2 regions of the Agromyces sp. 3263 genome follow, and region 2 is predicted to be linked to the other one. Evidence: predicted binding sites of a transcription regulator. Region 2 holds the regulator's gene; the other holds the start of a gene.
What was found. The regulator HspR, encoded in region 2, represses chaperone genes until heat shock. The targets are predictions, from matches to a motif close to AAGTTGAGTCNNNNNGACTCAACTT.

Region 1 (15,269 bases), 370 kb from region 2:
GGCATCAGTCGCCATCGCGGCATGGGGCACGATCGCGACGGCCGGCTCTGGGGCGACCGCCTCGCGGGGCAGCCGCTGCACGAGGAGCCGCAGCGCCATCACCCCGGCGATCGCCGCGAGTGCGGAGGGGGCGATCGCGAGCATGGGCGCATTGGCGCGCGTCGACGCGGCGATCGCACCGACCAGGCCGATGAGTCCGATGAGCACCTGTCCCCACGGCGGCCGCCGCGCCTCGAGCACACCGGCGCCGGCGGCGACCGCCAAGAGCACCAGCCCGATGCCGACGAGCAGCGCGGCCTTGTCGCCGGTGCCGAACAGTGCGATCGCGGCATCCTTCGCCCACGGCGGGGCGAGGTCGATGAGCAGGGAGCCGACGACGACGAACGGGCTCGACGCCGAGGCCAGCACCGCCGCCGCGAGCTCGCCGATCCCCACGCCGAAGAGGACCGATGCGACGCCCGCCACCCCGGGCAGCACCCAGCCCAGGGGGCGACCACTCGTCTGCGGCATGGGCACAGCGTAGGGCCGATGCCTGCGTGCCTGCTTCGAGCTCCGGGTGCGCCGTCATCGGGCCGGGAGCGACGGTTATGGTGGGCGGAGCATCTCCGACTCCGCACGAATGAGAGGTCCCGCATGCCCCACGCCATCGAATACGACCGTCTGGGCGGGCCCGAGGTGCTCGAATACCGTGAGATCCCGTACGAGCTGCCCGGCCCGGGCGAGGTCCTCGTGGAGGTCCGCGCCGTCGGCGTGAACCCGATCGACTGGAAGCTGCGTTCCGGCGCTCGGCCGTCGAAGCCCATCACGACTCCCCGGCGGCTCGGCTCGGACGCAGCGGGGGTCATCGTGGACGTCGGGGAGGGCGTCGACGGCTGGGCCGTCGGCGACGAGGTCATCGTCGCGCGCATCTCGAATGCCTACGCGACCGAGCTGGTCGTCGACGCATCGAAGCTCACCGCGAAGCCGGCCGAGCTCGGCTGGGAGGCCGCGGCCGCCATCCCCGTGCCCGTGTCGACCGCCTACCAGGTGCTGGCCTCACTCGAGGTGGGCGACGGAGACGCACTGCTGCTGCACGGCGGCTCGGGGGCCGTCGGCCAGGCTGCGATCCAGCTCGCCCGGCGACGCGGCGCGACCGTGATCGCCACCGCGAGCGAGGCGAACCACGACCGGCTGCGCGAGCTCGGCGCGATCCCCGTCGCGTACGGCCCAGGGCTCGCCGACCGGGTGCGGGCCGCCGCGCCTGAGGGCGTCGACGTGGCCCTGGACGCCGCCGGCACCGACGAGGCGATCGAGGTGTCGAAGGAACTCGTCGCCGACCACCACCGCATCGGCACGATCGTGCTGGGCTGGCGTGCGGCAGAGCTCGGCATCCGGGCCTGGTCGGGCGGCAGCCCCGTGCCGCTGACTCCGGAGGAAAGCGCGCTTCGCGCCGAAGCCATCCCCCTCGCCGCCCGACTGGCTGCCCGCGGCGAGTTCGAGCTCGAGATCGCGCATCGCTATCCGCTCGCGGAAGCCGCCGAAGCCCATCGGCAGAGCGAGACCGGGCATGTACGCGGCAAGATCGTGCTGCTCCCGTAGCGGGCGCGGGCTCAGGCGTGCGCGCGCAGGAACGCGGCGACGCGCGGCGCCAGCCCGGCTGCGACCTCGGCGGCCGGCCGCTTCGCGCCCTTGACCTCGAACGAGTGGTTCGCGTCCTCGATCCACTCGAGCGTCGCCGAGGCGCCGATGCGCGCCACGACCTCGTCCAGCTGGGCGTTCGGAATCGCGAACGGGTCGTTGCGGCCCTGCAGGAACAGCATCGGCACGGAGATTCCGGGCAGGTGCTCGTCGCGCGCCTTCTCGGGGCGCCCGGGCGGATGCAGCGGATAGCCCAGATACACGAGCCCGGCGGCCGGCATCCCGTCGGCGACGGCCATCGACGCCATGCGCCCGCCGAACGACTTGCCCGATGCCCAGATGGGCTCATCGGGAGATCCGGCCTCCGCGGCCAGGGCCGACGCCGCATCCAGGACCGCACGCCACGTCGCGATCGCCACCGGCGGCCGGTCGGGGAACCGGCGATTGGCCTCGCGGTACGGGAAGTTGAAGCGCAGCGTGGCGAAGCCCTCGTCGTGCATCGCCCGAGTGAATCCCGACATGAACGGATGCTCCATGCCGGCGCCGGCGCCATGCGCCACGATGATCGTGCCCGCGGCATCCGCCGGGCGCGAGGTCACCGCCGAGATCGGCGTGCCGTCGACGTCGATGCTGATCGCCGTCTCGTCGCTCACGAGCTGAAGACCTCGAAGATGCCGCCGATGCCGTCGACCACCGCGCCGCCGGAGTCGACCAGATCGCCGACCGCCGCCGTGAGCTCGAGCACCGAGCCCGCGGCGTCGAGCGCGGTGGCGACCTCGACGGTGATATCGACCGCGTCGGCGAGGGCGTCGAGGTTCGCACGATCGAGGGCGGCGTGCTCGAGCTTGAGCTTCGCGATCCACTCGCGTTCGACGCCGAACAGCACGGCATAGGGGAGGAGTCGTTCGTGCAGGTGGAAGCGGGCGAGGGGCTCGTCGGGCTCCTCGGCCGCGGCATCCGTCGGCCGCAGCTCGGCCCCGCTCGGCGACTGCAGCACCCGGAGACGCTCCGCCTCGGCGAGCGAGAGGTACCGGCGCAGGCCCTCGAGATGCTCGCGCCTGGACCGAGCCGGAGGCAGGTAGCGCCGCCACGAGGCCGGGGTCACGAGGATCGTCGCGATCGTGGCCGCGAGCGCCACCACGGTCGCGATGAGGGCGGGCCAGTCCCCGTCGATGAGGGCGAAGACGATGAACAGCGCCTCGACGAGCATGCCGAGGTACGCGAGGATCCTGAGCGTGGTGCCGGGCCAGGTCATGCGCCGCGGGGCGACGAGCCCATCGCGGGCGAGGGCATGCTCGGTGTGCTGCACGACCGTGCGCAGCCGCGCCGCGAGGGCGCGTCGGTCGGAGGAGAACCGCCGCACGCGACCGGGCGTGTGCTCGGGGCCGAAGAGCGCCTCGAGCAGCGCGAGCTCGTCGGCCGTGAGCACCACGTTCGGCGCCATCTCGACGCCGATCGGCTCGCGCTTCGACCCGGCGATGAGCCGCACCTTGCGCTTCACGGCCAAGTCGATCAGGGCCGCGGATGCCGCCCGGCGGTCGGCGTCGACGAGCAGGGCATCGCGCAGCACGGTCGTGTCGCGTTCGGGTGCGTACTGCACCACGAGCGCCGTCACCCGCTGCGCAGCGATGGCGCGCGCCACGATCCCCAGCACGAGGATGACGAGCGCTGGCGCGACCGCGAGCAGGATGACGGCAGGAAGCACGCGCCCAGTCTAGGGATGGGGTCGTGTCCACCCCTCGCGCCCCTCGCGGAGCGCCCGGTCGAGCGTGTCGACGAAGAAGTCGGCCGAGGCGCCGTCGAGGCAGAGCGGCGGCTTCACCTTCAGCACGTTCCGGTGGTCGCCGGTCGGCTGCATGACGATGCCGAGCTCGAGCAGCCGGTCGCAGATCGCCGCCGTCTCCTCGGTCGCAGGCTCGAGGGTGGCGCGGTCCCGCACGAACTCGACCCCCAGGTACAGGCCGAGGCCGTGCACCATGCCGATGAGCGGATGCCGCGTCGAGAGCTCCTCGAGTCGCCCCTTCAGGTGCGCGCCGACCGCCGCGGCGTTCTCCTGCAGTCCCTCGTCGCGGAAGGCGTCGAGCACCGCAATGCCGGCCGCGCTCGACGCCGGGCTGCCCCCGGTCGAGGAGAAGAACGGGCCCTGCGACCCGAACCGCGCGGCGATCTCGCGGGTCGTGACGACCGCGCCGAGCGGGTACCCGTTGCCCGCCGCCTTCGCGACCGCCACGACGTCGGGCACGACGCCCTGCTGCTCGAAGCCCCAGAACCAACGGCCGAGGCGGCCGTATCCGGCCTGCACCTCGTCGGCCACGGCGAGGCCGCCGACCTCGCGCACGGCCGCGTAGACCTCGGTGAGGTAGCCGTCGGGCAGCGGGATGCCGCCGGCGTTGCCGAAGAACGTCTCGGCCACGAACGCGGCGGGCGGACGGCCCGATGCGGCGAGCCGGCGGATCACGGCGGCGGCCTCGGGCGCGTAGCGCGCAGCATCCGCCCCCCGATGCGCACCGCGGAACGGGTTGGGCGCCTCGACGACGTGCACCCAGTCGGGCCGGCTCGCGAGGGCGCCGGGGTTGTCGGCGATCGAGGTCGACACGGCATCGGAGGCGTACGTCCAGCCGTGGTAGGCCTCGAGGACCGACACGACGTCGCGCCGGCCCGTCGCGGCGAGCGCGATGCGCAGGGCGAGGTCGACCGCCTCCGAGCCCGAGTTCACGAGGAACACGGTGTCGAGCGGGTCGGGCAGCATCTCGGCGAGCCGCTCGGAGAACTCGACGACCGCGCCGTAGTTGAAGCGCGAGTTGGTGTTGAGGGTGCGCAGCTGTCGCGCCACAGTCGCGGCGAACTTCGGGTGCCCGTGGCCGAGGGGTGTCACGTTGTTGACCATGTCGAGGTACACGCGTCCGTCGGTGCCGAGGAGGTGCTCGCGCCAGCCGCGCTCGATGCGCGGCGGGGCGTCGTAGTAGTGCTCCTGCACCTCGGCGAAGGCGCGGTCGCGACGGGTGATGAGCACGGTCGCGTCGGCCGAGGGACCGAGGGCCACGGATGCCGCGGGCTGCCCCGCGCGGAGTCCGAGCAGCGGGGCGGGGTCGAGGGTCAGCGCGAGCCATCCCGGCGCGTACTCGGGACGAACGAGGTGCGGCACGGGCGGCGCGCCGTCGCGCTCGACGCGAAAACGGATGCGCGTGCGGGCCGGTGCCGTGCCGTCGAGGACGCCCTCTGCGACGAGGCGTGCGCCGCCGACCGAGGGCTCGTCGCCGAGCGCCTGCGGCTCGCCGAACCACACGTCGATCCCGGTCGGGATCGTCGCCGACGAGACGGCCGAATGGATGCGGCTCCCGGTCAGTCGCGCGATTCCACGCTCGAGCCAGGCGGCGGAGGCCCCCGCGTCGAGCGCCGCGAGCGCGATCCGATCCTCGAGGCCGGGGTCGAGCCATGCGCCGGCGTCGACGTCGTCGGACTCGATGGAGACGTCGAGGCGCACCGCCGTCGCCGCGTCGACCCCGGGGAGCGGCCGGAGCGGCGACGTCGCAGCCATCAGGTCGCTCGCCGCGTCGCTCGCCGCCGAGGGCGAGACGCCGATCGCCGCCGCGATCACGCCCGTCATCACCTCGATCGGCACCGAGGTCGCCTGCTCGAAGATCTGCCACTCGCGGTCGATGCCCTCTGCGGCATACGCGTTGTCGCCCCCGTCGAGCTGCACCTGGTGCTCGCCGCTGACCACGAGCACGGCGCCGCGCAGCACGACGAGCGGCCAGATCGCCGCGACCTCGGCGGCCGACATCGGGCGCAGCGCGTGGAAGGCCGTGATCGCCGGGAGCACCGAGACCGGCTCCGCGCCCGCGTGGTGCAGCACCGACGAGACGGTGATCGCCAGCTCCGCCACGGCCCAGGTGCGCGTGACGTCGCCGAAGTCGATGAGCCCGTCGGGGATCCGCATGCCGCGCTCCGAGGTGCAGACCACGTTGTCGTCGGTGAGGTCGAGATGCACGGCCTGGCGCGGCAGGTCGGATGCGACGGCGGCGAGGTGCGCCCAGGCCGCCGCCGCGGCATCCGTCACCCGCTGACGTTTCGCGGGGTCGGGGTGATGCCGGGCGAGGAGTCCGACGACCTCGGGCGCGAACCGGGGGTCCCACTGCAGCACGCGGTCGACGCCGGGGTGGTCGAAGTCGGCGAGGGCGAGGCTCGTCTCGGCGGCGAGCCGTCCGAGTCGCGCCACCACCGTGGGGGAGAGGTACGAGCCGCCCGTGAGGGTGCCGCCGGGGAGGTACGCGATGAGGCGGATGCCGAGCGGGCCCTCGCTCGTGTCAGCGAGGATCGAGCGCGGCGCACCCGTGGCATCCGTCGTCGTCGTGGCGATGCGCAGGTGCGGGGCGGCCGACGCGATGCGCTCGGCGGCGAGCTCCTGGGCGGCGAGCTCCACGGCGGTGAAGGCGGGGTTCGTGATCTTCACGACGCCGATGGGCGCCGCGCCGCCGGTGCCGGCGTCGACCTCGGCGGGCTGCGCGCGGGCGAGGAAGTTCTGGTCCTGCTGGCTGCCGAGGGGAGTGAGCTCGACGTCGAGGTCCCACGCCGCGCGCACGATCTCGACCACCTCGTCCGACGGCAGCTGCGGCGCGGGCAGCTCGCCGGCGTTGAAGAAGTCGAATCCGCGTGCTGCGACGCCCTCGCCCGGCTGCGACATGGTGCCCCTCTCCGCTTCGACGATAGCGATTCGCGTCGCCGCTCCGGCATGGCCGCCGTGGCGAAGTCGTCGGCGCCGCCTCGCCGCCGGCGCGGGGCTACGAGCGCGCGGCCGTGGCGCGGCGGCGGCGCAGCTCGACCGCCACGCGCACGGCGACCGTGACGAGCACGACGGCCGCCGTGGCGATGATCGCGGTCACGCCGACGACGGTCGACGCGGGCGCGTCGGTGAGGCGGGCGACGGCGATCCACGCGAGTCCCCAGCCCAGCGAGAGCGTGGGGGCGACGCGCCCGCGGTCCCAGACGGCGAGGGCGATGCCGATGAGCCCCGCGACGGCGACCACGACCACGGCCCACGTCTCGGGCGGGATGCCCCAGCCGTCCCAGCCGGTGGCGGTGAGGGCCGCCGTGATGTTCGCCGCGGTCGCCACGATCACCCAGCCGAGGTAGAGACCGATGGTGCCGTCGGTCACGAGCGCGTCGAGGGCGTTCCTCGGCGGCATCGCGAGGCAGATACGGAACGCGACGACGAGCACGATGAGCAGCGCCACGATCACGGGCACGCTGAGCCAGAGCAGGTCGAACTGGATGCTCAGGATCCACGCGGCGTTCAGCAGGAGCGACGCGGCCACCGGGTAGCCGAGCCGGCGGTGCCGGGCGTCGGTGCGCTGGCCGGGCAGGAACTGCCACACCGCGTAGGCGAGCAGGCCGAAGTAGATGACCGACCAGATGCTGAACGCGCCGGTGCCCGGGGCGATCAGGGTGGCGTCCGCCGCGAGCGCGCCGCCCGCGGCATCCTGAATCGGCTGCCCGCCCGCCGCGCCCGAGCCGATGAACGAGCCGATCACCGCCAGCACCGCGCTCACCGCCACCGTGAGCTGCCTCGCGAGGCCGCTGCGGGTGGTGCCGGTCGTCGTCGTGGTCGAGGACGTCGTGGTCATGGTCGCTCCTGCCGTCGTCTGGTGGATCCCGGTCGGGTTGCGTCGCCAGCCTAGGCAGGGGGGCGCCGCGCGCGCGTCGAACCTTCGGTTGATGCCCCCGCCGGCTGTCACGGCCGCGCGCACCCTCGCGGCTACGCCGACCCGGCGCCGAGCTCCTCGCGGATGCGCCGCAGGTCCTCCATGAGGGAGCCGACGAGGATCCAGTGCCCCGACGTCGGCGGCGCGATGACGAGCGCCGACGTGAGCGCCGGCGTCTCGGACGTGACCGGCCCGGGCTCGGGCTCGGCGACGCGCACGGCGAGCCGCACGTCGTGCGCGACCCGGCGCAGCTGCTCGGCGATGGCACGCACGGTCGGTTCCCGGCGCAGCGCGTCGTCGTAGTGGTCGGCGAAGGCCCGTGTCATGCCGATCAGCTGCGTGACGATCGGGCTCAGCAGGTCGAGCAGGTCGCGCAGCGCCGCGAGCTCCTCGCGGTGCGCCGACCGGCGCGGGTTCAGGGTGAGCGACTCCTCGCCGGCGTCGATCGCGGCCTCCGCGGCATCCCGCATCGGACGCAGCAGCCGCGCCTCGATCATCAGCGCCTCGACGTCGGCGGGCGCCTGCGAGGACTCGAGCGCGGTCGCGAGCCGGTCGACGGATGCCGCGAGCTCGGCGCCGAGCCGGACGACGTGCTCGCGCGCGGGTGCCACCGCCACGGGCGGCACGATCGCCACGTTGACGACGATGCCGATGGCCGCGCCGATGAGCGTCTCGAGCACGCGGTCGAGAGCGTACTCGGGCGATGACGCGCCGAGCGCGAGCACGAGCATCGCGCTGATCGCGACCTGGTTCGACGTGCCCGGCGTCATCTTCAGCGTCCAGGCGACGAGCATCGCGACGACGATGGCCAGCAGGATGATCCAGGTGCTCTGCCCGAACACGAGCGAGATGCCCGTGGCGATCACGACGCCGAGGATCACCCCGATCGAGCGCTCGACCGCCTTGCCGAGCGACTGGTTGACGCTCGGCTGCACCACGAGCAGGGCGGCGATCGCGGCGAACACGGGCAGCGGCCCGGGGATCAGCCATCCCGCGATGAGCCAGGCGGCGATCGTCGCGACGGCCGACTTCGCCACCTGCAGCAGGGGTACCCGCTTCGTGGCCCGCAGCGTGGCCGAGATGCCCATGCCCCTCAGGCTAGCCGCGCGAGGGAGGGCTGGGCAGATGGGTCGCCGCGGGTGAGAATGGGACGGTGCCACCCGGCACGCCCTTCGAGGACGAACGAGGTGTCACGCATGCAGCGATCCGTCTCCGCCCAGCTCACCCTGCAGGTCGCCGCTCCGGCGCGGCTCGCCTTCATCGTCGCCGTGGCGTCGCGCCCGCCTGCCGAGCGGCTCCACCTCCGCCACGACGGCGAGGCGATCGAGCCCCGCGAGGTGACGGATGCCGCGGGCACGCGCATCCACGTCGTCGACGTCGCGCCCGGCACGGTCACGCTCGACTACGGCGCCACCGTCGACGGGCGTGCCGACGAGGCATCCGGAACCGAGCTGGAACTGCTGGAGTACCTCCGGCCCAGCCGCTACGGCGAGGCCGACCGGCTCGCGCCGACCGCGCACGCGGAGTTCGCGGGGCTCGCCGGCGCCGACCTGCTCGCCGCCGTGAGCTCGTGGGTGGGCACCCGCCTGAGCTACGTGCCCGGTTCGAGCCAGCCGACCGACGGCGCGGTGCAGACGCTGCTCGCCGGCCAGGGCGTGTGCCGCGACTACGCCCACCTCGTGATCGGGCTGCTGCGCGCCCTCGACGTGCCGGCTCGCCTCGCCGCCGTCTACGCGCCGGGCCTCGACCCGATGGACTTCCACGCGGTCGCCGAGGCGCATGTCGACGGCGCATGGCATGTCGTCGACGCCACCACGCTCGCGCCGCGGTCGACGCTCGTGCGCATCGCGACCGGGCGCGACGCCGCCGACACGGCGTTCCTCAGTTCGTACGGCGGCAACGTGACGCTCGAGTCGATGCTGGTCACGGCGATCGCCGACGAGCTGCCCGACGACGACGTGACGCGCCTCGTGCGGCTCGGCTGAACGGCAGGCGCCGACCGGCCGGCGACCAGCCGCGCGTCAGTCGCCCGCGTCGGGCCCGCCGAGCGACGCCAGCGCCTGGTCGATCGGGTCGTCACCCGACACGAGCTCGAACTGGGTGCGGGATGCCGCGCCGGATGCGAGCAGGGCGGCGATCGTCGCCGCGACATCCGCACGGGGAATGGATGCCCGGGGCACCGCGGTGGCGGCGCGCACGCGCCCGGTGCCGGGCTCGTTCGTGAGCCCGCCGGGTCGCACGATGGTCCAGTCGAGGTCGCGCTCGCGCACCGAGGCATCCGCTTCGCTCTTGGCACGCAGGTAGAGCTGGAAGACGTCGTCGGAGTCGGCGTCGAACTCGTCGGTCGCGATCGCCGAGACGACGACGAGGCGGGAAACACCGGCGGCCTCGGCGGCGTCGGCGAGCAGGATCGCGGCGTCACGGTCGACGGTGAACTTGCGCTCGGCCGAGCTGCCCGGGCCGGCGCCTGCGGCGAACACCGCGGCATCCGCGTTCTTCAGCACCTGGCCGACCTCGTCGACCGACGCGTGCTCGAGGTCGAGCACCACGGCGACCGCACCGGTGGCGTCGACGTCGGCGCGCTGGTCGGGATTGCGGATGATCGCGACAGGCTCGTGACCGGCCTCCGCGAGCAGGCGTTCGAGGATGAGGGCGATCTTGCCGTGACCTCCGGCGATGACGACGCGCATCGCCCCAGTCAACGCGGTGAGCGTCGCTGCCGCAAGCGCTCCGGGCGGCGACACAGTGACGATCGGTCGCCCCGAATTCCGGACGGATGTCACCCCCTGCACCCTTGGCACTCTCGCGGTGCGAGTGCTAATCTGAAGCTACTTGAGCGAGATCGACTCAAGTCTTGGACACCGGCCCGACGAGGGCCGCGACACAGGGAGGAATGCCGATCATGGCCATGTACTGGGACCCGTTCCGTGACCTCGACCGCCTCGCTGCGACCATGCTCGACTCGAGGCAGGGGCCGCGGGTGATGCCGATCGACCTGCACCGCGATGGCGACCACTACGTGCTGAACGCCGACCTGCCCGGCGTCGACCCAGGCTCGGTCGACGTCGACATCGACGGTCAGCTGCTCACCATCCGCGCCGAGCGCACGCTCCGCTCCGACGAGCAGGCGCAGTGGCTCGTGCGCGAGCGTCCGAGCGGATCGTTCCTGCGCCAGCTCACCCTCGGCGACGGGCTCGACACCTCGGGCATCAGCGCCCACTACGAGAACGGCGTCCTGAGCGTCGTCATCCCGGTGAGCGAGCAGGCGAAGCCGCGCAAGGTCGAGGTGCAGTCCGTCTCCCGCGGCGAGCAGGCCGTCACGGCCGGCCGCGGCAACGGGAGCTGACGCGACCGAACCGACCTGGAGCCCGCACCGCCGCCCGGCGGGGCGGGCTCCTGCCAGGTGCACCGCTGTTGCCGTCGGTGGCCGGGTCTAGCGTGGAGGGCATGACGTCGCTCGCAACCGACCTCGCACGACTCGGCGCCGAGTTCTGGGAATGGCGCGACGCCACCTCGTTCCGCACGTCCGACGACATCCCGCGCGTCGAGCGCCCGGCCGGGTGGCTGCCGCGCTTCGACCGTGCCGCGATCCACGAGTTCACGCTCGCGCTCGCCGGCTTCGCCGATCGCTGGAAGGCGATCGATGCCGAGGGGCTCGGCGCGCTGCCCGTCGGCACGCAGGTCGACCACCGGCTGCTCGGCGCCGCGCTCGCGCGAGTGCACTGGGAGCTCGAGGTGCTCCGCAACTGGGAGCGCGACGCCGTGTTCCTCACGTCGCAGGTGCTCGGCCCGTGGTTCGACCTGCTGCTGCCGCCCCCGCCGTTCGACGAGCGGCGACAGGCCGACCTCGTGCGCGTGCTCGAGGCGATCCCCGCCGCCGTGGAGCAGGCGATCACGAACCTCGAGCGCGCCGGCGTCGCGACCCTCGCCCGGGTGGCGGCGGCCGACCTCCACGAGATCGGCGCGCGGCTCGAGCGCTCCGTGGCCGAGGTCGTGCCGCTGACGGATGCCACGGCCGCCGCCGCGCTGCGCGCCGCTCAGCCCGGGGCGAGCGCGGACCTCGAGCGGTTCCGGGGCTGGCTCGCGGCATCCGCTGATCGGCTCGGGCCCGACGTGCCCGTCGGACGCGAGGCCTTCACGTGGTACCTGCGCCACGTCGCGCTCGTGACGCACGATCCCGAGGAGCTGGTGCGCGCCGCGATGCAGGACGCGAACCGCAGCATCGTGGCGGAGGCGGCGACCCGCGCCCGCTTCCGCGACGTCGCCGAGCCCCTGCTCGCCGTCTCAGCCGAGGCCGAGTCGACGGCCGAGGCCGCGGCAGAAGCCGAGGTGCGCGCCTTCTACGAATCCGCGGGCCTGCTCTCCCAGCCCGAGACGCTGCGCCGCTACCGCTTCGCGCCGACGCCGCCCTACCTCGAGCCGCTCGCGTTCCTCGGCGTGAACGACGACCTCACGAGCGTCCGGCGCGTGGCCGACGACGCCACCTCGTACGTGCCCGAGCCGTCTGCCGACCTGCCGTACTTCGACGCGGCGAACGCGCGCGATCCGCGCCTCGGCATCATCCACGAGGGCGCGCACAGCCAGCAGCTCGCGCTGTCGTGGGCGCAGCCCGACCCGATGCGGCGGCACTTCATCGACTCCGTCGCCAACGAGGGCATCGCGCACTACAACGAGGAGCTCATGCTCACGGCGGGGCTCTTCGCCGACGCCCCGCACTCGCGGGTGATCGTGCACAACTTCATGCGGCTGCGAGCGTTGCGTGTCGTCGTCGACGTGAACCTCGCCACCGGGGCGTTCAGCCTGCCCGAGGCCGTCGACTTCTTCGTGCGCATGGTGCCGATGGACGTCGGCACCGCCACCGAGGAGACCGCCTACTACGTGGCGACGCCCGGCCTTGCGATGTCGTACCTGGTCGGCAAGCACGAGGTCATGCGGCTGGTGGCGGATGCCGCGGTCGCGGCCGCGCTCGACGGCACCGAGTTCTCGCTCCGCGAGGTGCACGACGCCGTGTGGCGCAACGGCAACGTGCCGATGTCGCTGCTGCGCTGGGAGCTGCTCGGTGACCGCGGCGACGTGGACGCGCTCGACGCCGCCGGCGCGTGGTGGGAGTCGGCGCCGGCGGGTGCGGAGGTCAGCGGGAGCTGAACTCAGCGGGGGTGAGGTCTGCGGGCGCTGAGGCAGGCGGGGCGTGTCAGAACGCGACGCCCTCCGCCGCGTCAGGGCCGTCCACGTCGGACTCGTCGGACTCGTCGGGGTCGGTCGTGTCTGGGCTGGTCGTGTCTGGGCTGGTCGCATCCGGGCCGGGCGCATCCGGGTCGCGCTGCGAGGCGGCATCCGGATCCTCCTCGGGCTCGAACGTCGTCGGCTCGCCCGCACCGACGCCCACGCCGTCGGGTTCGTTCGGGATCGTGCCCTCCCCGCCGAGGCCGTCGGGCTTCTTCGTGCCCTCGGGGTCGTGGTGCGCGGTTGCGTCGCTCATGGTGTCCTCCCCTGACCTCCTCACGATCACACGCCCGTCGGCGCGCCGGCGCGGGGTTGACACGCACGACAATGGACTCACCGACGAGGGAGGGCCGCATGACCGACGGAACCGTGGTGACCGAGGCCGACCTGGCGTGGCTCCGCCGATGCGTGGACCTCGGCTCCGCCGCCCGCGCCCGGGGCGACCATCCGTTCGGGTCGCTCGTGGTCACCGCCGACGGACGCACGGTCGAGGCGATGAACTCGGTCGTCACCCACGCCGACCCCACCGGGCACGCCGAGACGAACGTCGTGCGTGCGGCGGCATCCGTGCTGCCCGCCGAGGTGCTGGCGACGAGCACGCTCTACACGAGCACCGAGCCCTGCGCGATGTGCGCCGGCGCGATCTACTGGAGCGGCATCGCCCGGGTCGTGTACGCCCTCGGCGAGGACGGGCTGCGCGACATCGTCGCCGAGCAGGAGGGCGTGCCCACCATGGCCCTCCCGTGCCGCGAGGTGTTCGCCCGCGGCGGCCGGCCCGTCACGGTCGCCGGCCCGGCCGACCTGCCCGAGGCCATCACGCTGCACGACGGGTTCTGGGGCTGAGTCGAGGTCGCGAGCGGATGGCGCGCACCCCCAGAACGGCCGAAGTGTTGCCGTTCGGATTCGGGCGGCGAGAGACTCGCGTATGCGTACATCGCGGTGCGTCCCCGTGTTCGGGGAAGTCCTGGTCGCCATCTCCGCCCTCGTGCTCGTGACGGGCTGCACTGCGGGCGGGTCGTCGCCGTCGGCGCCGCCGGGTTCGGACGCGGCGCAGCACCAGACGGCCGACCCCGAGCAGGCCGAGGCGGTGATGGAGATCGTGCGCGACTACATGGAGGAGGCGCACCTCAAGGCGGTCATCGTGCGCGCCACGGTCGACGGCGAGGAGATCGTGCGGGCCGCGGTGGGCGATTCGATGACGGGCGTGCCGGCCACCCCCGACATGCACTTCCGCAATGGCGCCGTGGCGATCTCGTACGTCGCGACGCTGCTGCTGCAGCTCGTCGACGAGGGGATGATGACCCTCGACGACCCGGTGTCGATGTACCTGCCCGACCTGCCGCACGCCGACGAGGTGACGGTGCGCCAGCTCGCGCAGATGACCTCGGGATATCAGGACTTCGTGCTCGGCAACGAGGAGTTCGCCGAGATCGCCTACGCCGACGTGTTCAAGGCGTGGACGACCGAGGACCAGCTCGCGCTCGCCGTCGACAAGCCGCTCTGGTTCGAGCCGGGCACGAACTGGGCGTACGCCCACACCAACTACGTGATCCTCGGCCTGGTGCTCGAGGAGGTCACCGGGATGCCGCTCGAGGACGCCCTGCAGCAGCGGGTGCTCGACCCGCTGGGCCTGACGAATACGACGGCCTCGCTCACCGCGGAGATCCCCGAGCCGGTGCTGCACGCCTACAGCTCGGAGCGGCGGTCGTTCTTCGGCATCCCCGCGGGCACGCCGTTCTACGAGGACTCGACGTCGTGGAACCCGTCGTGGACCATCGCCCAGGGCGCCATCGAGACGAGCAACATCGACGACCTGCTCGCGAGCGCGATCGCCGTGGGCACCGGCGAGTTGCTCTCCGAGGAGTCGTACGACGAGATGACGTCGACCGACCTGCGCGGACGGACGAGCGCGATCGACGGATGCGTCAACTGCCGCCCCCTCGACGAGTTCGCGACGTACGGGCTCGGCCTGTGGATCTCGGGCGACTGGCTGCTGCAGAACCCGCTCTTCTACGGATACGCGGCGGTCAACGCCTACCTGCCCTCGGAGAAGGTCGCGATCGCGGTCGCCGTGACCTACGACGAGGCGGCGTTCGACGACGAGGGCGGGTACTCGAACGGCGGCGACGAGTTGTTCCGCAGGATCGGCGCCTACCTCGCGCCAGATGACGCACCACCCGTGCGGCCGGCGCAGTAGCGCGCCCTCAGCGCCGCGGAATCGTCGAGCCGCGGATGACGAGCCGCACCGGCAGGTACTCGGTGCCCGAACGCAGCTCGTCGTCGAGGGCGGTGAACACGCGCTTCGCCGCCGTGCGCCCGAGCTGCTGCAGGTTGGCGTCGATGCTCGTGAGCTCGGGGCGCGAGTTGGTGGCGAGCACCTCCCAGTTGTCGTAGCCGATGACCGCCACGTCTTCGGGCACGCTCCGGCCCAGGTCGCGGAGCGTGTCGAGCACGCCGCGGGCGATCTGGTCGGAGCCGCACACGATGCCGTCGACCTCGGGATGCTGCGCGAGGAGCATCGCCGCCGCATCGCGGCCCCAGTGCTCGCTCCACGCCGAGAACATCGGCTCGCCGACCAGTTCGAGGCCCGCGGCCTGCAGCCCGTCGCGCACACCGAGCAGGCGGTCCTGCGCCGCCGCGTAGGCCGGGTCGCCGCTCAGGTGCGCGATGCGCGAACGCCCGCACGAGACGAGATGCTCGACGGCCAGGCGCCCGCCGGCGCGGTTG
Region 2 (15,269 bases):
GCAGCGGCGACGACGACGGTGACCGACCGTCGCGGGTACCGCGTGAAGCCCAGGTCGAACAGGCGGTACACGCGCACCATGTAGGAGCCCACGGCGGCGTACATGAACCCCGAGAACAACGGGACGCCCGCGATGCGGAGCACCCCGTCGCCGTCGTACGTCCACGACCCGACGTCGGTCTTGAACAGCTCCATGCCGGTGCCGGTCAGGTGGAACAGCACGACCACCCAGAGCTCGCGCCCGCTCTCGAGCCGCGTCGCCACCATCACGACCTGGATGAGCACCGCGGCGATCGTCAGCGCATCGTTCCGCGCGAGGGCCGCGTCGTCGGGATACCAGAGCCGCGCGGCGACGATGACCCCGAGCAGGGACGCGCCGAAGATGCACGCCCACGCCTGCTTCGCGCCGAACACGAGCAGCTCGATGAGCCCGGCACGGACGCCGCGATCGGATGCGTCGGCGAGGAGGCGGTGCGCGGCTCGGTCGATCGCCCGTTCGACCGCCGTGCGGTCGGACTCGCGGGAGGCGCCGGCTGCGGTCATGTAGTGCGCCCCGACGGGGTCACGCCGTCCGCTCCGACGCCGTCACCGTGAACTTCGCGTTGCGGGCGACCTGGCGCGTGGGGCCGACGACGCGCTCGAGCAGCGGCCGGTAGCGCAGGTGGGAGTTCCAGACGCACCACAGCTCGCCGCCGGGCACGAGCACGCGGGCGGCGTCCGCGAACAGGTGCGCCGCGATCCCCGTGTGCAGCGCAGCATCGGAGTGGAACGGCGGGTTCAGCACCACGAGGCGCTCGCTCGCATCGCTGATGCCCTCGAGTCCGTCGGCCTGGCGGACGTCGACGCGGTCGGCGAGGCCGTTCACCTCCGCGGTCTGCCGAGCGGAGGCCGCGGCCGACGCCGAGCGGTCGGTCGCCGTCACCCGCAGTGCGGGGCGCGTACGCGCGAGCCAGGCGGCCACCACCCCCGACCCGCACGCGAGGTCGACGGCGGTCGCGGCATCCGGCGCCGCGTCGCCGAGGTGCTCGAGGAGGAACCGCGTTCCGATGTCGACGCCGGTGCCCGCGAAGACGCCGCCGTGTGCGACGAGCGTGACGCCCAGGTCGTCGTGGCGCTCGCCTCGGGGCCAGCCGAGCGCCGGTGGTCGACGGTGCGGGAGGGGCGCGCGGGCGATGAGCACCCTGGACTTCTGGCGCGCGTGCGACACGTCGACCCGCTCGAACCACGCCGCCAGCACCTCGTTCATCGAGAGCGACATGTGCTTCAGGCGGCCCCCGGCGACGACCACGACGTCGGATGCCGCGTGGCTCGCGATGAGGCCGGCGAGCTCGTCGAGCCGGTCGAGCGACCGTGGCAGGCGCAGGAGCACGAGCCTCGCGCCCGCCAGCAGCTCGGGCCCGAGCGGCATGGACCGCACCTCGCCGTCCAGGTCCGCCCGCGCGGCGTTGGCCGCGAGCGCGCGCTCGCCCGTCACGAGGTCCTGGTGCACCCGGATGCCGCGAGCACCGGCCGCGGCCGATCCGAGCGCCAGCGCGCCGTACGCATCGTCGAGCACGACGAGCTCGCCGTCGCCGAGGCCCGCGGAGAGGGCGGCCGCCTCGTCGAGGATCAGCCGGTCCGCGGCATCCGACGCCTCGAGCCCCCGGCCCTCGACGTCGGGATGGCGTCGCAGCGCGCCCAGCTCGAATGGCATGCGTCAAGGGTATGCCGCGGCCCGGGAAGGGCCACGATCCGGGCCCCGGATGCACCTCGCAGGTGCGTTTGCTACCCTCGACCCCGCATGCGGGAAACAGACCAGCGGCCTTCGGGGGAACGGCGCGCGGCTCGACACGGGGCCGCGGGCCGTCGTTCTGCTGCGCCCACGGCGTCCGGTCGCCCGGCTCGCTCGTCGCCTTCGACGGGTGCGGGCCCGACGTCCTCGGCGGGTCGGCGCTCGGCGCCCACGCCGGCCGCACCCGCCCGCCTCGCGCGCCGACTCGCGCCGCTCGCGGCATCCGTCGCGGTGCTCGGGCTCGCCCTGACCTTCGCCCTGGCGCCCCAGCCCGCCGCGATCACGGCCCCCTCCGCGGCATCCGACACCCTCGGCGGCGACACGCAGACGTTCGACGTCGCCGCGGACATCGCGGCGCCGACGGTCTCGCACGAGTCCTACGTCACGACGACGGGATCGCAGACGCTCATCGAGGGCGGCACCAACGTGGACTGGGCGAAGCTCGTGCTCATCGACGGGGACTGGCCGGTCACCGAGGAGAACATCACGTTCATGATGCGGTGGATGCGCCAGGAGAACGGCGCCGACAACTGGTGGAACCGCAACAACCCCCTCAACAACGGGCAGGGCTCGGGCGGCGGATCCGGGCTCGGCAGCTACCCGACCCTCATCGAGGCGGCGTTCTACGCGGCGCAGAACCTCCAGTCCGGCCGATACCCCGCCGTCGACGCGGCACTCGCACGCGGCGACTCGGCGGATGCGACGGCGCAGGCCATCTGGGCGTCGGCGTGGGCCTCGAGCCACTACGGCTACGGCACCCACTGGAGCTCGCGCCCCTACGAGGTCATCGAGGCACCGGCCTCGGCCTGGGGACGCTGAGTCGCGAGCCCGTAGGCGTCGTGCGGGCGACTAGCCGCGCTCGAGCGGCCGCCACACGACGACGGCGTTCTCGCGGCGCACCCGGGTGCCGGCGCGCAGCGACACGATGTCGCCCGCCGACCCGGCGGCGAACACGCGCCGCCCGGGTCGGTTGAGCAGCTCGTCGGCGAGCATCGCCTCGAGCTCGCGCACCCGGTCGCGCAGCACCGTCACCTCGTCCTCGAGGTCGAGCACGCGGCGGATGCCCTCGAGGCTCACGCCCTCGCTCGACAGCTGGGCGATCTCACGCAACTGCGCGACGTCGCGCATCGAGTAGCGGCGGGACTTGCCGGCGGTGCGGGTGGGCGACACGAGGCCCAGGCGGTCGTACTGCCGCAGCGTCTGCGGGTGCATGCCGGCCAGCTCCGCCGCGATCGAGATCACGAAGAGGGGGCTGGTCTCGTCCATGCTCACGGCCATGGCCTAGCGCTGCGCCCGTGCCTTGGCGAGCAGGTCGTCGCGCGGGTTCTCGTCGGGCAGGAGCGCCGCGAACTCCTCGAGCTTCTCCTCGGCCTCCTTCGAGAGGTGCGACGGCACGGCCACCTGCACGACGGCGAGGAGGTCGCCCGTGCCCTTCGAGGTCTGCACGCCGCGGCCCTTGACGCGCAGCACCCGTCCGCTGGGCGTGCCGGGCGCCACTCGGAGCTTCACGGGCTCGCCCCCGAGCGTCGGCACCTGGATGGTGGCGCCGAGCGTCGCCTCGGTGAATGTCACGGGCACGTTGACGCGCAGGTTGAGGCCGTCGCGCTCGAACACGGGGTGCTTGCGCACGTGCACGGTGAGGATCAGGTCGCCGGGCTCCCCGCCGTCGGGCGAGGGGTGCCCCTTGCCGCGCAGCTTGATCTTCTGGCCGTCGGCCACGCCGGCCGGGATGCGCACCGTGATGGGCTTGCCGTCGGAGGTCTCGAGGGTGATCTGCTCGCCCTTGGTGGCGGTGATGAAGTCGAGCGTCGTCGAGGCCGTGACGTCGCGCCCGCGCGACGGGCCGCCGAAGCCACGGTAGCCGCCGCTCGGCTGCCCGAACCGGCCGCCGCCGAAGAGGCCGCCGAGCAGGTCGTCGTAGTCGCCGCCCTGCTGGAACGTGTACTGCTGCCGGCCGCCGCCCTGGCCGCCGAACATCGTGCCGAACACGTCCTCGAAGCCGCCCGCGCCACCGCCACCGCCGGGCGCGGTGAACCGTGCGCCCGAGCCCATCGCCCGGATCGCGTCGTACTCCTTGCGCTGCTCGGGGTCGGAGAGCACCGAGTGCGCCTCGCTGATCTCCTTGAACCGCGCCTCGGAGGCGGCGTCGCCCGGGTTCGAGTCGGGGTGGTACTTGCGTGCGAGCTTGCGGTAGGCCTTCTTGAGCTCCGCCTCGCTCACGTCCTTGGAGACGCCGAGCACCTTGTAGAAGTCCTTGTCGAACCAATCCTGACTGGCCACCGGCACCTCCCTTCCCTGAAGTCTGTCTGAAATCCGTGACGGCCGGTCCGCGACATCCGATGAGCGGATGCCGCGGGCCGGCCGAACTGCCTTACAGCGGCGTCTTCACGACCACCTTCGCGGCGCGCAGCAGCGTGCCGCCCAGCGTGTAGCCGGTCTCGACGACGTCGGCGACCGTGTCGACCTCGACCTCGTCGGACGGCTGCTGGAAGATCGCCTCGTGGCGCTGCGGGTCGAACGGCTCGCCCACCTCGCCGAACGGGGTGAGCCCGAGCTTCTCGACGGCGCCGCGCAGCTTCGCCGCGATCGTCGCGAACGGGGCGTCGCCCTCGAGGTCGCCGTGCTTCTCGGCCCGGTCGAGGTCGTCGAGCACCGGCAGCAGCACCGCGACGGCCGCGCCGACCGCGCGCTCGCGCTCGATCTCGCGATTCGCCTCGGTGCGCTTGCGGTAGTTCGCGTACTCGGCGGTGACCCGCTTGAGGTCGGCGAGGTGCTCGTCGGTCGGCTCCTGCACCTCGGCCTGGGCGGCGTTCAGGATGTCGTCGACGGTCAGGACGTCCTCGTCGGCGTCGGCCGGCGCGGATGCCGCGGCAGCGTCTGCTGCGGCATCCGTCGCCCCTGCGGCATCCGTCGCCTCACCGGCGTCGGGGGCCGGCTGGCGAACCTGACCCGTCTCGGGGTCGATCCGCCGCTTGTCGCGGATGACCGGCTCGTCGTGGTTCTGGTTCTCGTCCGACATGATTACTTCTTCTCGTCCTCGTCGTCGATGACCTCGGCATCGACCACGTCCTCGTCGGAGGACTGGTCGCCGGCGGCGCCGGACGCGTTCGCGTCCTCGCCGGGGTTGCCCGCGGCATCCGCCGTCTGCTGCTGCGACTGCGCGTAGATCGCCTCGCCGAGCTTGCCCTGCGACTGCGACAGCTTCTCGAACGCCGACTTCACCGCGTCGTCGTCGTCGCCCGCGAGGGCCGACTTCAGGCCGTCGACGTCGCCCTGCACCTCGGACTTGACGTCGGCGGGCAGCTTGTCGTCGTTGTCCTTGATGAGCTTCTCGATCGAGTAGACGAGCTGCTCGGCCTGGTTGCGGGTCTCGGCCGACTCACGGCGCTTCTTGTCCTCTGCCGCGTGCTCCTCCGCGTCGCGCACCATGCGCTCCACGTCCTCCTTGGGGAGGGCCGAGCCGCCCGAGATGGTCATCGACTGCTCCTTGCCGGTGCCCTTGTCGCGGGCCGACACGTGCACGATGCCGTTGGCGTCGATGTCGAAGGTGACCTCGATCTGCGGGATGCCCCGGGGCGCCGGCGCGATGCCGGTGAGCTCGAAGGTGCCCAGCGGCTTGTTGTCGCGGGTGAACTCGCGCTCGCCCTGGAAGACTTGGATCGCGACCGACGGCTGGTTGTCGTCGGCGGTCGTGAAGGTCTCGCTGCGCTTGGTCGGGATGGCCGTGTTGCGCTCGATGAGCTTCGTCATGATGCCGCCCTTGGTCTCGATGCCGAGGCTCAGGGGGGTGACGTCGATGAGCAGCACGTCCTTGCGCTCGCCCTTGAGGACGCCCGCCTGCAGGGCGGCGCCCACGGCGACGACCTCGTCGGGGTTCACGCCCTTGTTGGGCTCCTTCCCGGTCTCCTGCTTCACGAGCTCGGAGACGGCGGGCATGCGGGTCGAGCCGCCGACGAGCACGACGTGTGCGATGTCGGCCAGCTTGATGCCGGCCTCGCGGATGACGTCCTCGAAGGGCTTCTTCGTGCGGTCGAGCAGGTCGCTCGTCATGTTCTCGAACTGCGCGCGGGTGAGCGTCTCGTCGAGGTTCGCCGGGCCGTTCTCGGTGAGCGAGAGGTAGGGCAGCTGGATGCTGGTGCTCATCGAGGAGCTCAGCTCCTTCTTCGCCTGCTCGGCGGCCTCCTTGAGGCGCTGGAGGGCGATCTTGTCCTTCGAGACGTCGACCCCCGTCGAGTCCTTGAAGCGCTTGATCAGCCACTCGACGATGCGCTGGTCCCAGTCGTCGCCGCCGAGGCGGTTGTCGCCGGCGGTCGCACGCACCTGGATGGTGGAGAAGTCGTCGTCCTTGCCCACCTCGAGGAGGGAGACGTCGAAGGTGCCGCCACCGAGGTCGAAGACGAGGATGAGCTCGTCCTCCTTGCCCTTGTCGAGGCCGTAGGCGAGGGCCGCGGCCGTGGGCTCGTTGATGATGCGCAGCACGTTGAGGCCCGCGATCTCGCCGGCCTCCTTCGTGGCCTGGCGCTCGGCGTCGTTGAAGTACGCCGGCACGGTGATGACCGCGTCGGTGACGGTGTCGCCGAGGTACTGCTCGGCGTCGCGCTTCAGCTTCTGGAGGATGCGCGCCGAGATCTCCTGCGGCGTGTACTTCTTGCCGTCGATCTCCTGGGTCCAGTCGGTGCCCATATGGCGCTTGACCGACGCGATGGTGCGGTCGACGTTGGTGACGGCCTGGCGCTTCGCGGTCTCGCCGACGAGCACCTCGCCATCCTTGGTGAAGGCGACCACCGACGGGGTGGTGCGGAAGCCCTCGGCGTTCGCGATGACGGTGGGCTCGCCACCCTCGAGGACGCTGACGACCGAGTTGGTGGTGCCGAGGTCGATGCCTACTGCTCGTGACATGTGTGTTTCTCCTTCTGCCGGGAGGAGGCGCGAGCGGATGCCGCGTGCGCTCCCTGGCGGGTCGGCCCGGCCGTCCTGGCCCGCGACCGAAGTCCGTATCGCCGGAACTTGAGTCCCGACGACTCAAGTGTTCCAGCGGCCATTCGACGTGTCAAGTCGACGCCGCAAAACTTGAGTACACAAGACTCAACTCCCAGTGGCTTGCCAGCATTCCCCGGCGGGTGGCCCTGCTGCTCCCGGCGCGGTCGGTCACACCCGCGAGAGGACGGCCCCGATCAACGCCGACAGCGGCGGCGGCATGCGGGAGTCGTCGATCGCACTCACGAGGATGGGTGCGAACTTCGCCTTCCGCCCGGCGTGCGTTCCCATGAACCGCCGCAACTGCGCCTCGACCGATCTCACGCGCTGCTCGGGCTGGTATTGGAAGGTGCGGAAGCGGCCGAGCTCCCCGTGCTCGGCGAGGAGCTCCCGCGCCCGTGCGGGACCGACCGCGCGGATGAGCTCGCCCTCGAGGTCAGGATCGCAGGCGAAGAACCCCGCCGCCGCGAGCTCCGGCGGCGGTCCGACCGTCGTGGGCTCGGCCGGCGGTCCTCCGCCGGCCAGGAGCCCGGCGTCCGCCACCGCATCCCTCACGTACGCGGCCTCGGGCAGGTCGTAGAGCCCGAGCAGCCGCGGCGAGCCCGTCGAGCGCGACGACGCCAGCTCCGCCAGGTGCCGTCGCAGGTTCGTCACCCCGTGCATCGACACGACGACGGCGCCGGCGCCGGTGAGGTCGACGCCGCGCCGTGCGGCGGCCGCCTCGACGGCCAGGCGGTCGCTTTCGCCCTCCACCAGGACGACCGTCGTGGCATCCGGCACCGGCGCGGCAACACGCATGGGAGGAGCCTAGCCGCGGATCATCCTGCAGCGGATGGTCTGCCGCGGGTGAATACCGACACGGCGGGTCGGCCCATCAGGGCCTGCACCGATGGACGAGATGCACGACCGGACCATAAGCTCCGCTTCATGACCCTTCGAGCCGCGTCCGGCGCCGGCATCGTGGCCGCCGTCCTCACCGTCACCGTCCTGAGCGGCTGCACCGCCGCGCCGCCCGCGCCCAGCAGTTCGCCCTCGCCGGCCACCACCGCATCGAGTGCACCGACTCCGGAGCCGGAGTCGGTTCCTGACGCCGCGACCTGCGAGACCGTCCTCACGGACGAGGGCTACCAGAAGCTCGCCGCGGACGGGCTGGAATCGCTCCCTTCGCCGCAGGTCTTCGATGCGCTCGCCGTTCGCATGGTCGAGGCGGGCGGCGTGGCATGCGCGTGGGGCAAGCCGAACACCGACCTCGTCCTCACGGTCGTGCAGGTGGGCGTCGCCCCGGGCGAGCAGGAGGCCTGGTCGCAGACACTGGCGGAGTCGGGATACGTACTCAGCGATGCACCGGTCGCCGGGGCCTACAGCGGACCGCCGGATGCCGCGAACGGCATCAGCCCCGTCGCCCTCCCCTCGTCGACCACGCTGACCTTCGTGAGCTCGCCGGCGTTCGCCGGCATGGTCGCCTCGACCGACTAGCCGAGCATGGTTCCCTCCGCAGCCGCGGAGGGCTTCGGGTCGGGCAGGCGCCGCATGCGGAACGCGTTGAGCACACCGAGCAGACCCGCGAGGATCGGCACGAGCAGCGCCACCTGCAGGGAGATGATGCGGGAATCCGCGTTGATCGCGAGGATCTCCTCCTGCACCTCGGGCGTCTGGCCGACGAGCAGTTCCGCGAGCCCGGTGTTGGTCATGATCTCGGCATCCTCCTCGAGCACCGATGAGACCTGCTGCTGCTCCTCCGTCGAGAGCACGGTGCTCGCGTCGGCGCTCGCAGTGAACGTGAAGGCCAGCGTCGCGAGCATGATCGCGCCGGCGAAGGCGAGTCCGAACGAGAGGCCGAACGAGCCGGCCGCCGAGTTGACGCCCGCCGCCTCGCTCACGCGCTCGTCGGAGATCGGCGAGAGCGTGTAGTTGTTCAGCTGCGAGACGAGCAGGCCGAGGCCGCTGCCCGAGATGATGAGCGGGATGGTGAGGTACCAGCCCGAGTCGGCGATGGGCACGAGCGGCACGAGGATCGCGAGGCCCGCCACGACGAGCACGAAGCCCCAGAGGATGATGTTCGAGGGACGCTGCGTGAGTCCGCGCCCGGCGAGCAGCGCGACCGCGAACATGCTGAGCGAGAGCGGCGCGATGGAGAGTCCCGCCTGGAGGGCGTTGTACTCGAACACCATCTGCAGGTAGATCGGGAGCACGATCATCGTGCCGCCGAGCGTGATCTGCTGCAGCAGCTGACCGCTGGCCCCGGCGCGGAACATCCTCGACTCGAAGAGCGCGGGATCGAGGAGCGTGGGCTTGCCGCGGCGCTTGCGGGTGCGCAGCCAGAAGACGAGCAGCCCGAGGGCGAGTACGCCGATGCCGATGATGAGCCCGACGTAGCCGCCGCCCTCCTGCCAGACGAGGATGCCGGTCACGACGCCGCCCATGCCGACGATGGAGAGCAAGGCGCCGACGAGGTCGATCGAGCGGTCGCCGTGGTACGGCACGTCCTTCACCAGCCCGATGCCGGCCAGGACGACGGCGATGATGACGGCCTCGAGCGCGAAGCCGACGCGCCACGAGAGGAAGGTCGTGATGAATCCGCCGAGCAGCGGTCCGACTGCGGCGGCGATGGCAGCTGATGCCCCGACGAGCGCGTACACCCGCTTCTGCTGGGCGCCCTCGAAGTTGCCGTGGATGAGCGATTGCATCGCGGGCAGAAGCAAGGATGCGCCGATGCCGCCGATGATCGCCCAGAAGATGATGATCGCCGTGAGGTCCTGGGCGAACACCATCGCGATGGCGCCGATCGCGTAGCCGAGCAGGCCGAGCACGTAGGCGAGCTTGCGGCCGATGAGATCGCCGGTCTTGCCGCCGATCAGGATGAATGCCGCCGAGACCAGCGCCTCGAGGGCGATCGCCCCCTGCACGCCGCTGACCGTGGTGTCGAGGTCGTGCACCACGGCCGAGATCGACACGTTCATCAGCGAGGTGTCGACGACCAGCACGAACATCGCCATCGCGAGGAGGATGGCAAGTCGTCCGTTGAACGGCGCCGTGGCGCCCTGCCCTGCGCTCATGGCTCACCCAACCACACTCGCGGTCGCCGCCGATAGAGGCGCTGGGGCATCCGCTCACGTGTCGGGCGCCGTAATCGATGACCCCCTCGCGCTTCGGGCCGGCCGAGGGCTAGGCTCGGCCCCATCGGGTTGGGGGACCCGCTTCGGGGGAACCGTATGCCCGGCGCGCGGGGGAGGCGCTCATGGGAATGCAGACTGCAACACGCAACGAATCGACGACGAGTCCGGCACGGCCGGGAGATCGTCGCCGCAAGATGCTCGCGATCCTCGCGGGCGGGCTGGTGCTCGGCGTGGGGGCCGCGGTCACGCTCGCCGTGTGGAACGACTCTGAGTTCGCGACGGGCACGTTCGGGTCGGGCCAGTTCGAGCTCGAGGGCAGCCTCGACGGCACGGCGTTCAGCAGCTCCGAGACGGCGCCGGGCAAACCGCTCGCCTTCGCGGTCGACGCCGACCTGCTGAGTCCGGGTGCCGTCGTCTACGCACCGTTCGCGGTGCAGCTCTCGTCGGACTCGACCTACGAGGCATCCGTCGACCTCGCGAGCACCACGTCGGGCACGATCGGCGCTGAGCTCACGTACTCGCTCTACGACGTGGGCGCCACGTTCGGTGCGACGTGCTCAGCGGCGACGCCGCCGTCGGGCACGGCGCTCGTCACCGACCAGCCGGTCGCGAGCCCGACGCCCGCCGCGGTGTTCGAGCTCACGGCGGTGACCGACCCCGTGAACCTGTGCTTCGTCGTCACCGCGAGCTCCACGCTCCCGGCCGCGCAGACCGGCACGGTGACGTGGGAGTTCCTCGGCGAGTCGACCGACCCGCTGCCGTAGCCGCAATGGGAATCCACGTCGAGGCGCCGGAGCGGGGACGGCGCAGCCGCATCTGGCGCGCCGTGCTCGCCGGCGGACTCGTGCTGGGCGTCGGCGCCACGGTGACGCTCGCCGCCTGGAACGACAGCGAGCAGGCCACCGGCAGCTTCGCCGCGAGCGTGTTCGGCACGGAGTCGCAGAGCGCCGGGTCGCCGACGTATGCGAGCAACACGACCGCGCCGGGCGCGACGCTGTCGTTCGCCGCGACCGCGATGTCGCCCGGCACCTCGACGTACGCCTGGCTCAACGTCCGCACGACGACCACCTCGACGGTCGGCGGCACGGTCGCGCTGGCGGCCGTCGCGAACAACGGCGGCGGCCTCGTCGGCGCCCTCCAGTACCGGGCGGTGCGCATGGCGTCGGCGAACCCGACGTCGACGTGCGCGGCCGCGGCGTTCACCGGCACGCCGGCGTTCATCGCCGGCGGCGCGTCGACCTACCTGCCCGTCACGCAGGTGCCGGCGTCCGCGGTCGCGAATCCGATCGGCGCCGCCGGCGCCCAGCTCGGGTTCTGCTTCGAGGTGCAGGTCGCGCCCAATGCGGCGAACACCTTCCAGGGCACGTCCGCGACGGTGACGTGGCAGTTCAACGCCGCCTCGACCGGGTGACCGACGGATGCCGCGTGCGCGCCGTTCCCGCTCCGTGACCTCGGTCGCGGGCGACGCGCTGCTCACGCTCGCGGCCATCGCCGGGGCGGCGTGCATCCTGCTCGTGGTCGCCGCGCTGCTGTTCGACGTGGGCATCGTGCTGTTCCGCACGGGGTCGATGAGCCCGACCATCCCGGCGGGCTCCGCGGCGCTCGTCCGCGAGGTGCCCGTCGGCGAGCTCCATGTCGGCGACGTGGTGACGGTCGACCGGCCCGGTCGCCTGCCGGTGACGCACCGGATCGTCGCGATCGACGACGGGGGAGCCGGCGGTGCGCGACGACTCACGCTCCGCGGGGACGCGAATCCCGTCGACGACCCGCAGCCCTACGAGGTGCCGACGGCTCGGATCGTGCTCGCGTCGGTGCCGGGTGTCGCGCCGGTGATCGGCTCGATGGGGCATCCGGCCGTCATCGGCGGCCTCACCGTGGGCGCGACCGCGCTCGTGGTGTGGGCGTTCTGGCCGCGACGTCGCCGCGAGCCACCGCCGCCGCCGCCCGTCGATCCGCGGGAGCCGGCAAGCACGACGGCGACTACGGCGTCGCTCGTGATCGCCCTCCTCGCGGTCGCGGCGGCCACCGTGGCGCAGGCACCGATGTCCGCCTCGGCGGCGGTCGAGGAGTCGGTCGTGCAGGGGCAGGTGCTGCGCCTGACCGCGATCGGCGATCCAGAGCTGATGCAGCGCATGACGCCCGGCGACACGGTCGCGTGGGAGGTCGGCATCTCCGCCGACGCGCCCGAGCCGGGCACCATCGACGTCGGCATGATCGGCAGCGGGGACGCCGGGCTGGGGCTCGTGGTCGAGGCGAGCTGGTGCGCGGTGCGCTGGACGGGCGGCGCCTGCGACGACCCGGTGCCGCTGCTCGCCCCGGAGCCGCTTCCCGTGGACGGCGTGGCCCAGGAGTTGCTCACCATGACCACCGCCGAGCAGCGCTGGATCCGGTTCCTCGTCACGATGCCCGTGTCGGGCTCCGACGCCGCCGGGCTCGCCGACCTCGAGGTCCACGCGGTCGGCTCCGGCGATGAGGTGCGGATCGGCACGGCGCCCGGCTCGGGTGCCGGCCTCGGCGCGACGGGCCTCGACGCGACCGTGCCGATCGCCGCCGCGGCGGCCTCGGCGTGCGTCGGCGCGTTGCTCCTGCGGCGAGCGCGGAGGCTCGGGCGATGACCCGCCGGCAACGCGTTGCAGCGGCCGGGGTGCTGCTCGTCGCGGCATCCGTCGCGCTCTGCACCACCACGGCGCAGACGGATGCCGCGTGGAGCGACACCGAGGTCGGGACCGGGTCGTTCGCGGCCGGCTCGGTGACCCCCGTGACCACGATGACCTGCACGGCGGGGCTGCTGCAGCCGGTCACCTACAACTGGACGGCACCAGCAGGCGGCCTCACGAGGACCGGCTACCGCTGGACGGTCACCGGTGCGCTCTCCGGGTCGGGCACCCTCGCACCCGCCGCGACCTCCGTGACCCTCAGCACCGGGCTGCTCGGCCTTGGCTCGGGCACGTTCTCGCTGTACGCGGTCGGGCCGGGCGGGTGGGAGTCCACGGCGAAGACCGGGACGCTGTCGTTCGCGACCGTCGTGCTCGATGTCCTGTCGAGCTGCTCGGTCCCTTGAGCGGCCGATCGCCGAACCGGCTCTGGACACCGGCGCCACGCGAGGCGTATGCTCGCGTCTTGGCCGCAGTCGCGGCATCCGCAGCACCGAGGCGAAAGGAGAGTCCGATGAACGTCATCGTCGTCGCGCGCATCGCAGACACCCTTTCCTGTGAGGCCTCCCGCCCGTAGCCGCAAGGCCGGCACGTCGGTGGCCTCCGCAACCTCGGAGACACCGTGACCTTCCTCTCGTCGCTCGACGACACCCCCTCGAGCACCCGTTCCGCCACGCCGTTCGGCGCGGCATCCGACTCCCTCGCATTCCAGGCCGCCGAGCCCGGCGAGGGACAGCGCTGGTCCACCTGGCCGGCGACCATCCCCACCGAGCGCGGCCCCGAACCCCGCCCCGACTGGCTCGTCACCTCCGCCGCCGCGATCGACACCGAGCTCGGCGTCGTCAAGACCGGCAAGGAGGCGAACCTCGAGCTGATCGAGCGCGCGATCCCGGATGCCCCGCCCGACGTGCCGGGCAACCGCGTGCTGCTCGCCGCGAAGCGGTATCGCACGAGCGAGCACTCCGACTTCCACCGTTCGGCGATCTACACCGAGGGCCGTGGCCTGCGTCGCACCCGCGACGTGCGCGCCGTGGCCAAGGGCACCTCGTTCGGTCGCGCGGTCGCCCGCGTGCAGTGGGCCTACGCGGAGTTCGACGCGCTGACCCGGCTGACCGAGCTCGGGGCATCCGTGCCGTACCCGGTGCAGGTGCACGACACCGAGGTGCTCATGGAGTTCATCGGCGACGGCCGGGTCGCGGCGCCACGGCTCGCGCAGGTGCGAGCGGATGCCGCGGAGCTGCGGGAGCTGTTCCACCAGGTCGTCGACTTCATGCGGCTCCTCGCCCGCGCCGGGCTCGCGCACGGCGACCTCTCGCCCTACAACCTGCTCGTGCACCACGGCCGCGTCGTCGCCATCGACCTGCCGCAGATCGTCGATCTCGTCTCGAACCCGCAGGGGTTCGACCTGCTGCACCGCGACTGCGTGAACGTGTGCGACTGGTTCACGCGGCAGCGGCTCGAGTGCGACGCCGAGGAGCTGTTCGGCGAGCTCGTCGGCGAGGTCGGCTTCTAGGCGCGGGCGGCAGCCGGCGACGTCCCGGTCGGCGCCAGGGGCTCCTGCAGCGCCTCGGCCAGGTCACGTCGCGAGCGGGCGCCGAGCTTCCGCAACGCCTTCGACATGTGGCTCTCGACGGTGCGCATCGAGAGGAAGAGCTCGGTCGCGATCTCCTTGTTGGTCAGGCCCGCGGCGGCCAGGTCGACGACCTCGCGTTCGCGTTCGGACAGTTCGACGCCGAGCGCCCGACGCCCGCCCCGCCACCGGGACGGGATGGCGATCCCGTGCTCGCGCATCCGCCGGGAGACGCGTGAGAAGTCCCGGCGGGCACCGAGCTCGCCGAAGACCGCGAGCGCCGACGCGAGCAAGGCCGACCCGCGGTCGTCGCCGCGCTCGAGCAGGAACGTGCCCAGGCGCTCGGCGATCCTGGCCTCGGCCACGCGCGCTCCGGCGTGCTGCACGATTGACAGCGCCTCTTCGAGCATCCGCTCGGCCTCGACGCCGTCGTCTTCGGCCATGATCGCCCGGCAGACGAGCAGGGCCGCGCGCGCCGACGGGGCGTCCGCCCCCGTGACCCCGGTCTCCAGCTCGTCCATCAGCGGCAGGGCGCTGGCCGGCCCGCCGAGCGCTGCCCGTGCCTCGACGATGCACTGCACCGGCTCGCCCGCCCACGCCCACAGCCCCTTCGCCCGGACCAGGTCGAGCGCCAGGGTCGCCTGCTCGTGGGCCGCCGCCGGATCGTCGACCACCAGTAGCAACCGCGCCAGGGTCGTCCGTGCAGCCACCAGCGGCCAGACCACGCCGACGTCCTCGGCGTCGTTGATGACGCCCCGCAGTGCCCGAGCCGCCTCGACGGCACTGCCGGTGGAGGCAAGCAGCGCAGCCTGCAGCAGTCGGGCGTCGACCACCGCGCCCCCGAACTCGGTCGGCTCGTCGACGAATGCGTCCACGCGCTCGGCGATCGTCGCCCACCGTCCGGCGAAGAAGTCGGTCGCGAGCGACACCAGGTCGATCACGCCAGCCACCCTCACGTAGTCGGCGCGAGCCGCGACCCGCTTCGCCTCGGCGATCAGCGCGTCGGCGCGGTGGACGTGTCCGACGTGCAGTGCACCCTGCGCCCAGTTGAGGCAGGCGCGGGTGTGCTCGCGCGGATTCGACGCGAGCGCCGCGCCGTTCCGGACCTCGTCGATCGCTCGCCAGGCCCCGGGATCGCCCTGCTCCAGCAGGAGGGACGTGCGGGCGATCCGCACGGCGAGG

Region 1: J2X63_RS10100 (Hsp20/alpha crystallin family protein) is a predicted target of HspR. The motif match lies at 10,149-10,173, and genes of this name have one in related genera.

Annotation. Positions count from the first base shown of each region.
Region 1 covers NZ_JAVDUV010000001.1:2,176,963-2,192,231, forward strand. Annotated here, with positions in the region: gene J2X63_RS10055 (molybdopterin-dependent oxidoreductase) at 1-510, opposite strand, end outside; gene J2X63_RS10060 (NADP-dependent oxidoreductase) at 634-1,578, shown strand; gene J2X63_RS10065 (alpha/beta family hydrolase) at 1,590-2,270, opposite strand; gene J2X63_RS10070 (DUF2207 family protein) at 2,267-3,322, opposite strand; gene J2X63_RS10075 (aminotransferase class III-fold pyridoxal phosphate-dependent enzyme) at 3,332-6,301, opposite strand; gene J2X63_RS10080 (tryptophan-rich sensory protein) at 6,399-7,241, opposite strand; gene J2X63_RS10085 (FUSC family protein) at 7,373-8,407, opposite strand; gene J2X63_RS10090 (transglutaminase family protein) at 8,516-9,304, shown strand; gene J2X63_RS10095 (NAD(P)H-binding protein) at 9,341-10,009, opposite strand; gene J2X63_RS10100 (Hsp20/alpha crystallin family protein) at 10,222-10,665, shown strand; gene J2X63_RS10105 (DUF885 family protein) at 10,767-12,464, shown strand; gene J2X63_RS10110 (hypothetical protein) at 12,511-12,798, opposite strand; gene J2X63_RS10115 (nucleoside deaminase) at 12,897-13,385, shown strand; gene J2X63_RS10120 (serine hydrolase domain-containing protein) at 13,492-14,739, shown strand; gene J2X63_RS10125 (LacI family DNA-binding transcriptional regulator) at 14,747-15,269, opposite strand, start outside.
Region 2 covers NZ_JAVDUV010000001.1:1,806,785-1,822,053, reverse strand. Annotated here, with positions in the region: gene J2X63_RS08305 (DUF817 domain-containing protein) at 1-542, opposite strand, end outside; gene J2X63_RS08300 (class I SAM-dependent methyltransferase) at 562-1,692, opposite strand; gene J2X63_RS08295 (hypothetical protein) at 1,780-2,589, shown strand; gene J2X63_RS08290 (heat shock protein transcriptional repressor HspR) at 2,620-3,036, opposite strand; gene J2X63_RS08285 (DnaJ C-terminal domain-containing protein) at 3,052-4,050, opposite strand; gene J2X63_RS08280 (nucleotide exchange factor GrpE) at 4,142-4,789, opposite strand; gene dnaK (molecular chaperone DnaK) at 4,792-6,669, opposite strand; gene J2X63_RS08270 (TOPRIM nucleotidyl transferase/hydrolase domain-containing protein) at 6,919-7,545, opposite strand; gene J2X63_RS08265 (hypothetical protein) at 7,675-8,223, shown strand; gene J2X63_RS08260 (MFS transporter) at 8,220-9,803, opposite strand; gene J2X63_RS08255 (SipW-dependent-type signal peptide-containing protein) at 9,992-10,627, shown strand; gene J2X63_RS08250 (SipW-dependent-type signal peptide-containing protein) at 10,633-11,274, shown strand; gene J2X63_RS08245 (S26 family signal peptidase) at 11,309-12,478, shown strand; gene J2X63_RS08240 (hypothetical protein) at 12,475-12,924, shown strand; gene J2X63_RS08235 (RIO1 family regulatory kinase/ATPase) at 13,140-14,030, shown strand; gene J2X63_RS08230 (AAA family ATPase) at 14,027-15,269, opposite strand, start outside.